3 regions of the Amycolatopsis sp. NPDC043885 genome follow, and region 2 is predicted to be linked to each of the others. Evidence: riboswitches for the same ligand, from Rfam matches in the RefSeq annotation. Region 2 holds a riboswitch; each other region holds the start of a gene.
What was found. A riboswitch is a leader RNA that binds a small molecule or an ion and turns the genes downstream of it on or off. The one in region 2 is predicted to bind S-adenosylmethionine.
Positions count from the first base shown of each region.

Region 1 (3,265 bases), on a different contig from region 2:
CGATCGGTCCGCGAACAGGACGGCACGGTGATCAACAACGGTTCCGTCGTCCTGCGCGCCGGGACCCCGGCGGGCCGGGTGCTCCTGACGGGCGACATCGAGCTCGCCGCGCAGGCCGACCTGATGGCCGAGGGGGCAGAACTGCGTGCCGATATCCTGAAGGTCCCGCACCACGGAAGCCGTTACACGGCACCGGATTTCCTCAACGCCGTCGCGCCGCGGGCGGCGTTGGTGAGCGTCGGCGCCGGAAACACGTACGGGCATCCGAACAAGTCCACTTTGGACAATCTGGCCGCCGTCGGCGCGTCGGTCGCCAGGACGGACACGGACGGCGACACCGCGGTCCTCGCCGACGCGCGAGGCCTCGCCCTGGTACGCCGGGGTGAGCCCCGCGGCCCGCCTCGTACTTGAGGCGGGCCGACGGGAACTCAGATGCCCAGAGCCTCGCGCACCGCGTCGGCCGAGGCGCTGACGGTGGCCTTGGGGCCGATCTTGTCCTCGACGGCGTCGAGGGTCTTGAGGCCGTCACCGGTGATCAGCAGGACGATCTCCTCGTCCGGGTTGAGCTTGCCGGTCTCGATGAGCTTCTTGGCCGTCGCCACGGTGACGCCGCCGGCGGTCTCGGTGAAGATGCCTTCGGTGCGGGCGAGCAGCCGGATGCCCTCGACGACCTCTTCGTCGGTGACGTCTTCGATCGCGCCACCGGTGCGGTTGACCACATCGAGGACGTAGGGGCCGTCGGCCGGATTCCCGATCGCCAGCGACCGGGCGATCGTGTCCGGCTTGACCGGTTGGACGACGTCGTGCCCCGCGCGGAAGGCCGCCGAGACGGGGGAGCAGCCGGTGGCCTGCGCGCCGAACACCTTGTACGGCGTCTCGTCGACGAGGCCGAGCTGCCCGAACTCGCGGAAACCCTTGTCCACCTTGGTGAGCTGGGAACCGGAGGCGATCGGCACCACGATCTGGGAGGGAAGTCGCCAGCCGAGCTGTTCGGCGACCTCGAAGGCCAGCGTCTTGGAGCCTTCCGAGTAGTAGGGCCGGACGTTCACGTTGACGAACGCCCAGCTCTCCTGCTCGGCGGCGAGCTGGGTGGCGAGCCGGTTCACGTCGTCGTAGTTGCCGTCGACCGCGATCAGGTCACCGTCGTACACGGCGGTGGTGAGGATCTTGGCGCGTTCCAGGGTCTTCGGGATCAGCACGACCGACCGCCAGCCGGCACGGGCCGCCGCGGCGGCGACGGCGTTGGCCAGGTTGCCGGTCGAGGGACAGGCGAGCACATCGAACCCGAACTCGCGCGCGGCCGCCAAAGCGACGGCGACCACGCGGTCCTTGAAGGAGTGGGTGGGGTTGCCGGTGTCGTCCTTGACCCAGACCTTCTTGACACCCAAGGCTTTCGCGAGCCTGTCGGCCTGGATGAGCCGGGTGGCGCCGGGTTCGGTGTTGGGGATCTCTTCGACATTCGAGGGAACGGGAAGGAGTTTCTTGTAGCGCCAAATGTTCTTCGGTCCGGCTTCGATGTCCTCGCGGCGCACGCGGCCGAAGTCGTAGGCGACTTCGAGCGGCGAGAAATCCTCGGCGGAAACGAATTCGGGAGCGAGCGGCTGCCGGTGTCCCTCTTCCTTCGACACCAGTTCGACGGCCGGTCCGAGATCCGGGGTCTTGGTGGTGGAGGTCGTGCCGAGGGTTGCGGTCATCGCGAGGTTCCTTTCCTCATCTGCCCCGCCATGGCGGGCCGGAATTGGCACCGTGTTCGTCAGCTATCCCGCGATCGCGGGATGACAGGCTGACGCCGGTTGCCGGGGCTTCATCGGGCCGTTCCCTCTGCCCCTCTGGATGAGCGGTATTCGATTGTCGGCACGCGCATGATCGCGTCGCCTCGCCAACACCGTACGACATGAGGCTCAGGTGGGGCCACAGTGCCCGCAACACATCACCGGACAAAGCACACGAGAGGAGGAGTGGCAGGATCGTCACCGTGACGACGCAAGCTTCCGCCCCATCGCCGCTGGTCCTGGTTCTCGGTGAGGAAGAGCTGCTGATCGAACGCGCGGTCCGCAGCGCCTCGGACGCGGCCAAGGCGGCCGACCCGACGGCGGATCTCACCCGGATCCGGGTGTCGGACCTCACAGTCCCAGCCCTCGCGGAGATGGTCAGCCCCTCCCTGTTCGCCGAAGGCCGGGTGATCGTCCTCGAGTCCGCGCACGACATCTCGCAGGAGCTAGCCGACGGGGTGATGGCCTACGTCAAGGCGCCCGCCGACGGCATCGTGCTTGTCGTCGTGCACAGCGGAGGCGGCCGGAGCAAGGCCGCGAAGGGGCTTCCCGCTGCCTTGAAGAAGGCCGGTGCGGAGGTTGTCGAGTGCCCGAAACTGACCAAGCCCGCGGAGCGGGAATCCTTTGTCCGCAACGAGGTCCGCCGGGTCGGCGGGAAGATCGACGGTGCGGCCGTGCTCGCGCTGATCGACGCGGTCGGTTCGGATCTGCGTGAACTGTCGTCGGCGGCGACCCAGCTGGTCGCGGACGCCGGCGGAACGGTCGACGAGCAGGCGGTCCGGCGCTACCACCGGGGCCGTGCGGACGTGAACGGGTTCGCCGTCGCGGAGAAGGCCGTCGCCGGGGACAAGGCGGCGGCGCTGGAGTCGCTGCGCTGGGCGATGCAGCTGGGCGTACCGCACGTGCTGGTCGCGGACGCCCTCGCCGACGCCGTCCGGACGATCGCGCGGGTGTCCGGTGCCGGTCGCGGGAACCCGAACCAGATGGCGGGTGAGCTGGGGATGCCGCCGTGGAAGGTGCGCAAGGCCCAGGGGCAGGCCCGCGGCTGGGGCCAGGACGGGCTCGCCACCGCGATGCGGGTGGTCGCCCGGCTCAACGCCGAGGTCAAAGGGGTCGCGGCCAACCCGGAGTACGCGCTGGAGCGCGCCGTCCTGGAGGTCGTCGCCGCCCACGGCGCAAGCCGCTGAACACGGCGAAGGGCCCCGGCGACGCGCGTCGCCGGGGCCCTTCGAAAGCCGATCAGAGAGAGTTCGCGCGCTTCGCCAGCGCGGACTTCTTGTTGGCGGCCTGGTTGGCGTGGAGAACGCCCTTGGTCACGGCCTTGTCCAGCTTCTTGGCCGCGTCCTTCTGCAGCTCCAGGGCCTTGGCCTTGTCGCCGGCGTCGGCGGCCTCGCGGAACTTGCGGATCGCGGTCTTCACCGAGGACCGGATCGCCTGGTTGCGCTGACGCGCCTTCTCGTTGGTGGTGATGCGCTTGATCTGCGACTTGATGT
Region 1 is NZ_JBWKEA010000009.1:185,260-188,524, forward strand. Features, by position in the region: gene AC069I_RS25660 (ComEC/Rec2 family competence protein) at 1-411, shown strand, start outside; gene thrC (threonine synthase) at 429-1,694, opposite strand; SAM riboswitch class I at 1,708-1,840, opposite strand; gene holA (DNA polymerase III subunit delta) at 1,976-2,959, shown strand; gene rpsT (30S ribosomal protein S20) at 3,012-3,265, opposite strand, start outside.
Region 1: another riboswitch for S-adenosylmethionine. It lies ahead of thrC (threonine synthase); the one in region 2 lies ahead of AC069I_RS13080 (methionine ABC transporter ATP-binding protein).

Region 2 (3,265 bases):
TTCGCGGCGATACCCGCCAGTTCGTCCCGGGAGATGTCGAGCTTCCAAAGCGACGCGAGCCCCACCAGCGTCGCGGCCGCGTCGGCACTGCCACCGGCCATCCCGCCCGCGACCGGGATGCCTTTGCGCAACACGACTCTGACCTTGGACTCGCCGTCCGCCTTGCCGACGTGGGCCGCCAACGCCTGCGCCGCCTTCCAGGCGAGGTTGTTGGCTCCTGTCGGTACGGAACCTTCACCTTCGCCGTAGACCTCGACACCGGGGTCCTCGGTGACCGCGACGGTCACCTCGTCGGTCAGGGAAAGCGCCTGGAACACGGTCACCAGCTCGTGGTAACCGTCCGGGCGTACGTCACCGACCGACAGGTGCAGGTTGACCTTGGCGGGAACCCTGACGGTCACTGGGGGCGGTACGACGGCGAGCACGCGTCAAGCCTACGTGGCCGCTCCACTTGCGCTGTCACCAGGAGAAAGAGAACGGACGGGTCGGACGCGAACGGGCCGCCCGGACGAAATTCGTCCTGAGCGGCCCGTTCGCGGAGAAATCAGGCGGCGACACCCTGCGGCCCGCGGACCGGGTGGGTCACGTGGCCGCCACGTTCGGCGATCCAGGCGAGCGCGGCGTCCGCGCGCTCACCACGCACCCCGAGGCGGAACCGGCCGACCGGCGTGTCGCCGATCCGGGTCAGGCCGCCCCCGATGGTGGCGAGTTCGACGTCGAAGCGACCGGCGGCCTCCGGCAGCAGCGCACCGACCGAGGCGAAGCCGACGAGCACGACGTCCACCGCGCGGTCGTACTTCGAGGCCTGTGCCCGCCCGGTTTCGATGGCGGGAAGCAGCGCCTGCGCGGTCCGGCTGTTCGGGTCGGAGACCAGGTCGAGCACGGTTCCGCGTTCGATGATCGCGCCGGCCTCCAGAACCGCGACGTCGTCGCAGACACGGCGGACCACGCCGGCGTCGGGAGTGGTGAGCAGCACGGTGACGCCGAGCTCGGCGCGCGCGCGGTCGAGCACGGTCAGGACCGCGCCGGACTCCTCGGGCTGCACGCCCGCGGTCGGGTCGTCGGCCAGGAGCACGGACGGCCCGGCGGCCAGCGCCTTGGCGATGGCCACGCGGCGCAGCTGCCCCGCGGACAAGTCGCCCGGTCGCTGCCCCGCACGGGGGGTGAGCCCGACCAGGTCGAGCAGGTTGCCGACCCGGTTGCGGCGCTGCGGCCCGTCGAGGCCGAGCTGCTCGAGCGGCGAAGCGATGTTGCCGGCGATGGTGCGCTCGGCGAGCAATTCCGGCTTGGTGCTCACGACTCCGACCTGGCGCCGGATTTCGCGGAGCCGGCGTCCGTCGAGTGTCCCGGTGTTGAGGCCGTCGAGACGGACGACGCCGCGGTCGGGACGCTCCTGAAGACCGATGCACCGGGCGAGGGTCGATTTGCCGGAGCCCGCCGGACCGACGACCCCGAACAGCGAGCCTGCTTGGATGTCCACGCTCACATCGCGCAGTGCGACGACGGGATTTCCGTTGAGGGGAAAGGACTTGGACAGGTTTTCGACAGTGATCACGAAGGGCTCCATGCACATGGGGCGCTGCTTCTTTCGAGCGCGCCAACCGTCACCGAGTAACCGTCCGGGAAACGAACGGATTCAGAGATAAGGGAAAGGACTCAGGCAGTAACGGTGGAGCGTCGACACGCACTTACCGTGCGGCGACCTTCATCGACGACACGTCGCCTGGTCAGCAGGAGCGGGTGGGTGACCCTGTTCATTAGGCACAGCCTCCATCGGTCCTGGCGGTAGCACCTGCCCTGTGGAGGGTGGTTGCTGCGACTTCGGCGAGCCAGGTCTCTCAGTCGCTCGGGATGGCTTATTGAGTAAAACCGATCCCACTGGATGAAAGCAAGCGCGTAGGCGCAGATCACACGTCTGGTCGCGTCCATCATACAGGATGGGAAGTCCATATTATGAGACGCCAGTAGGCGTATCTACGTCACGACAGGCGCGCTGCCTGCTAAGACGAGGTCCGCCCACGCCGAATCGAGAGGAGGAATCACGCAGGTGCGCGGCCTTGGCCTGCCGCCGTTCGCGCGGCTCCGGTCACACCTGCGACACGTGGTCAGCCGGCGGCCGCGGCGATCCGGGCGAACTGATGAACGTCCAGCTGCTCCCCGCGAGTCTTGGGGTCGATACCCGCCTTTTCGAGCAGTTCCCCCGCGCGTTCGGCGGAACCGGCCCACGACGCCAACGCGGCACGCAAGGTCTTCCGCCGTTGCGAGAAGGCGGCGTCGACGACCGCGAACAGCCGTTCCCGATCCACGGACGACACCACGTCGCCCCGTTCGAACGCGACCAAGGCGGAGTCGACGTTCGGAACGGGCCAGAACACCGCCCGGGGCACCGCGGCGACCTTGCGCGTCTTCCCGTACCAGGCGAGCTTGACGCTGGGAACGCCGTAAGTCCGGCTTCCCGGACCCGCCGCCATCCTGTCCGCGACCTCGGTCTGGACCATTACGAGACCGCTGGTCAGCGACGGCAGTTCGGCGAGCAGGTGGAGCACGACGGGAACGGCGACGTTGTACGGCAGGTTCGCGACGAGCGCCGTCGGCCGCGCGGGCAGATCGTCCGCGGTGATCCGCAACGCGTCCGCGCCGACGACCGTCAGCCTTTCGCCCCCGCCTCGTTCTGCCACGGTGCTCGGCAGCCGCCCCGCCAGGACAGGGTCGATTTCAACCGCGACGACCTCGGCGCCGGTCGCGAGCAGCCCGAGTGTCAGCGAGCCGAGGCCCGGCCCGACCTCCAGGACGACGTCCCCTTCGCCGATCCCCGAAAGGTCGACGATGCGGCGCACCGTGTTGGGATCGTGCACGAAGTTCTGACCGAGCTTCTTGGTCGGACGTACGTCCAGCTCGGCCGCCAGCGCCCTGATTTCCGCAGGACCGAGCAGTTCAGTCACCCGACGATCGTAACCAGGTCCGGTAAGCCACGATTGGCCGGTGGACGACGTCGCACTCGATGGGGAAAAAGTCCGGCTGCGCGAATGGCGCCCGTCCGACCTCGGGCCGCTCCTCGACTTACTCGATCCCGCGCGGCCTTGGCACGAAACGAACGGGCCCTACTTCGGCACCCCGACCACAGCCGCCGCCGAATCCACGGCGCGCGAACTCACCACGATCAAGTCCGATCCGCCCGATCCCCGCACCAGCCTCGCCGTGTGCGATCTGAGCGACGGAAGGCTGATCGGCCGGGTCAGCTGGTACTGGGAAAGCAGGCAGACCG
Region 2 is NZ_JBWKEA010000003.1:43,401-46,665, forward strand. Features, by position in the region: gene AC069I_RS13075 (4-(cytidine 5'-diphospho)-2-C-methyl-D-erythritol kinase) at 1-425, opposite strand, end outside; gene AC069I_RS13080 (methionine ABC transporter ATP-binding protein) at 545-1,555, opposite strand; SAM riboswitch class I at 1,768-1,858, opposite strand; gene rsmA (16S rRNA (adenine(1518)-N(6)/adenine(1519)-N(6))-dimethyltransferase RsmA) at 2,106-2,942, opposite strand; gene AC069I_RS13090 (GNAT family N-acetyltransferase) at 2,983-3,265, shown strand, end outside.

Region 3 (3,265 bases), on a different contig from region 2:
CCGGCACCCAGCGGCCCTCCGGCTTCTCGTACTGCCAGCGCGCGCCGCGGGCGACGATCTGGCGCAGCGCCAGGACGATCCGGTCCACGTGCTCGGTGGTGCTGCCGAGGCCGAGGCTGACCCGCACGGCCTGCTGCCCCGTCGCACCGGCCACGGCGATCAGCCGCTTCGTCGCCACGTGCGCGCAGAACGCGCCGTCCCGCACACCGATGCCGTACTCCGCGGACAGCACCGCGGCGAGCCAGCCCGGGTCGAAGCCGTCGACGACGAAGCTGAGCGTGCCGACCCGGTCGACCGGCGCGTCGAACAGCCGCAGTTCGGCGAAACCGGGGATGGCGGCGAGGCCGCGACGCAGCCGCGCCAGCAGCTCCTCCTCGTGGGCGACGATCCCGCCCCAGTTCGCGGCCAGGGTCTCGCAGGCGACACCGAGCGCGTAGACGCCGACGGTGTTGGGCGAACCGGCTTCGTGCCGCTCGGCGCCGGAATTCCAGACCACGCCGAGGTTTTCGGAGTCACGGGTGACGAGCTTCGTCGCGCCGCCACCGGCGAGGTACGGCTGAGCCGCTCGCAGCCAGTCGGCGCGGCCGATCAGCGCGCCGGCACCGAAAGGCGCGTACAGCTTGTGCCCCGACAGCGCGACGTAGTCGACGTCGAGATCGCGGATCGAGATCTTGCGGTGCGGCGCGAGCTGCGCCGCGTCGAGCGCGATCCGGGCGCCGTGCCGTCGCGCGACGGCCGCGATCTCCTTGACCGGCAATAGTTCCCCGGTCACGTTGGACGCTCCGGTGAGCACCACCAGGCGCGGGCCCTGCGGGCAGTCCGCGAGCGCTTCGTCCACGGCGGACACCGCGGCGAGGCGGGTCCGAGGGGTTTCGATCCGGCGGACGTTCGGTCCCTTCCACGGCAGCAGCGCGGCGTGGTGCTCGGTGTCGAACACGACGACCGACGTGTGCTTCGGCAGGCTGCGCGCGAGAAGGTTGAAGGAATCGGTGGTGTTGCGGGTGAACACGACGGTGTCGGTCGACCGCGCGTCGACGAAGCCGCGCAGGATTCCGCGCGTGCGCTCGTAAAGCTTGGTCGAGACCTGCGAGGCGAACCCGGCGCCGCGGTGCACGCTGGCGTACCAGGGCAGGAATTCGTCGACCGCGGCACGCACCTTGTCCAGGCAGGGGGCGCTCGCCGCGTGATCGAGGTTGGCGTAGCCGATGTCGCCGCCGGTGACCAGCGGGACCCGCAGATCGGCGCACGCGACCGTCGGGATTTGGTGCGTGGCAACGGTTTCAGCAACTTCAGCGGGAGCGCTGGTGCGTTCGAGTGCGAGAGTCATCGTCATCCTCCGGGTCAGGGGACCCGACGAGGATCCCGCGCTTGCCCGTCGCACCACGCGACGAGCCAGGTCCTCACCCGGGGCACCCCACCGCGGTAGGAGGGTTGCCGGTCAGCTAGCCGGGGCTTGACGCTGACACTCGTGACCTAGGAACGAAGTTAGCGGATGAGCGGGCGATCGAGCCAGCCCTCGTCCGCATCTTGAGACGCCGCTCACGTGCTCCGCAAGCGGGAAGAACCGCTGCCCGGCGCCGCGCCGCGCCGGGCAACGGCCGGTCAGACCCGGAATCGGCCGGGCAGCGGGACGGTCGCGCGGGAGGAGACCTCAGTCGCTGTGCCGGAGTACTGATCGGTGCCCGCGGTGAACCGCCAGCCGCCGAAGGTCTTGCCGTCGACGGCTTCGCCGTAGGCCTCGGCGACCTTGGTCGAGACCTCGTCGTAGGACAGGCCGTTCCAGTTGCCCGCGCCGACCCCGAAGTCGCGCGAGTCGCCGCCCTGCACGGCCGCCGTGGGCAGGGTCCACAGGGTGAAGTGCACATGGGCGCCGGTGCTGCTGCCACCACAGGGCAGCGCGTTACCGGTCCGGCCGAGCGCGTCGCCGGGGGCGACCTTCTGGCCGTCGGTGACCGCGATGTTCTCCAGGTGGTAGTACCCGGTCCGCCAGCCGCCGTCGTGGTCGACGGTCACCCAGTCGCCACCGGAGCAGTGCTGGATCCGGACCGTGCCCGCCAGCGGGGCGCGAACGGTCTTGTCCCCGGGGCTGAAGTCGATGGCGTTCTTCACTCCGGACGTCCCGTTGTCCGAGTGGATCCCCGCCGAGTAGACCGACTGGCCCGTGTCGAAGGGGAGCCCGAACGCGGGAAAGGCCCCGGCCGCCGTCGCAGTCGGGGCGGCGAGAACCACTCCGACGAGCGCCACAGCGGCCCCCAGACCGGCGAACCGCACAGGAAGTTTCGTCACCTTACGTACTCCTTACCCCGTGACACTCACCCATTCGATGGAGTCAGTTGCGGGGAAAGTAATTCAAAGGGAGTACGAAAGGGAAGAATTTTCTGAGATCAACCGACGAACAGCTGGTGCCGGTTCGTGACCTACTGGCCGGATTCGCCCTTCCACCTGGCGAGGCGGCCTGCGCGGTCGACGGCCCGCAGGCGTCGTTCGGCCGCGTCACGGGCTTCGGCGGTCGTCACGACGAGTAACTGGTCGCGTTCCTGGAGCCTGGTGTTCTTGTTCGGCGTGAAGCCGGAGCCGTCTCGGACGAGGAGGCTGATCGTCGCCCCCACCGGCAGCCGCAGTTCGGCCAGGTACACGCCGTGCATCTTCGATCCCGCGTGGATCCGGACCTGCAGGAGTTCCGCGCCCATCTCGTCGAGCGGCGCGGAGTCGACGTCGATCTCGTGCGCCTCGGCGTGCTGGGCCAGCCCGAGGATTCTCGCGAGCGGGGTCAGCGTCGCCCCTTGGAGCAGTGTCAGCACGATGACCAGCACGAACACCGCGTCGACCAGCTGCTGCGCGCCCGGCACCCCGGACGACAGCGGGATCAGCGCGAGCACGATCGGGACCGCACCGCGCAGCCCGGCCCAGGACAGGAACACCTGTTCTCGCCAGGGGATCTTGAACGGCAGCGCCGACAGCAGCACCGACAGCGGGCGGGCGAGCAGCAGCACGACCGCACCCGCGACCAGGCCCTGGACCAGGCTTTCGAAGATCCTGCTCGGCGAGGCGAACAGGCCGAGCAGCACGAACAGGCCGATCTGCGCGAGCCAGCCGAGCCCTTCGGCGAAGGACAGCGTGTCCGACCGGTGCGGCAGCTTCGAGTTCCCCAGCACCAGGGCCGCCACGTAGGTGGCGAGCAGGCCCGACGCGTGGGCGAGCTGCCCGCTCGAGTACGCCACGACGCACACCGCGACCGTGGCCAGCGGGTACAGACCGGTGGCGG
Region 3 is NZ_JBWKEA010000014.1:47,550-50,814, forward strand. Features, by position in the region: gene AC069I_RS31420 (aminotransferase class V-fold PLP-dependent enzyme) at 1-1,327, opposite strand, end outside; SAM riboswitch class IV at 1,360-1,474, opposite strand; gene AC069I_RS31425 (M23 family metallopeptidase) at 1,603-2,286, opposite strand; gene AC069I_RS31430 (potassium/proton antiporter) at 2,418-3,265, opposite strand, start outside.
Region 3: another riboswitch for S-adenosylmethionine. It lies ahead of AC069I_RS31420 (aminotransferase class V-fold PLP-dependent enzyme); the one in region 2 lies ahead of AC069I_RS13080 (methionine ABC transporter ATP-binding protein).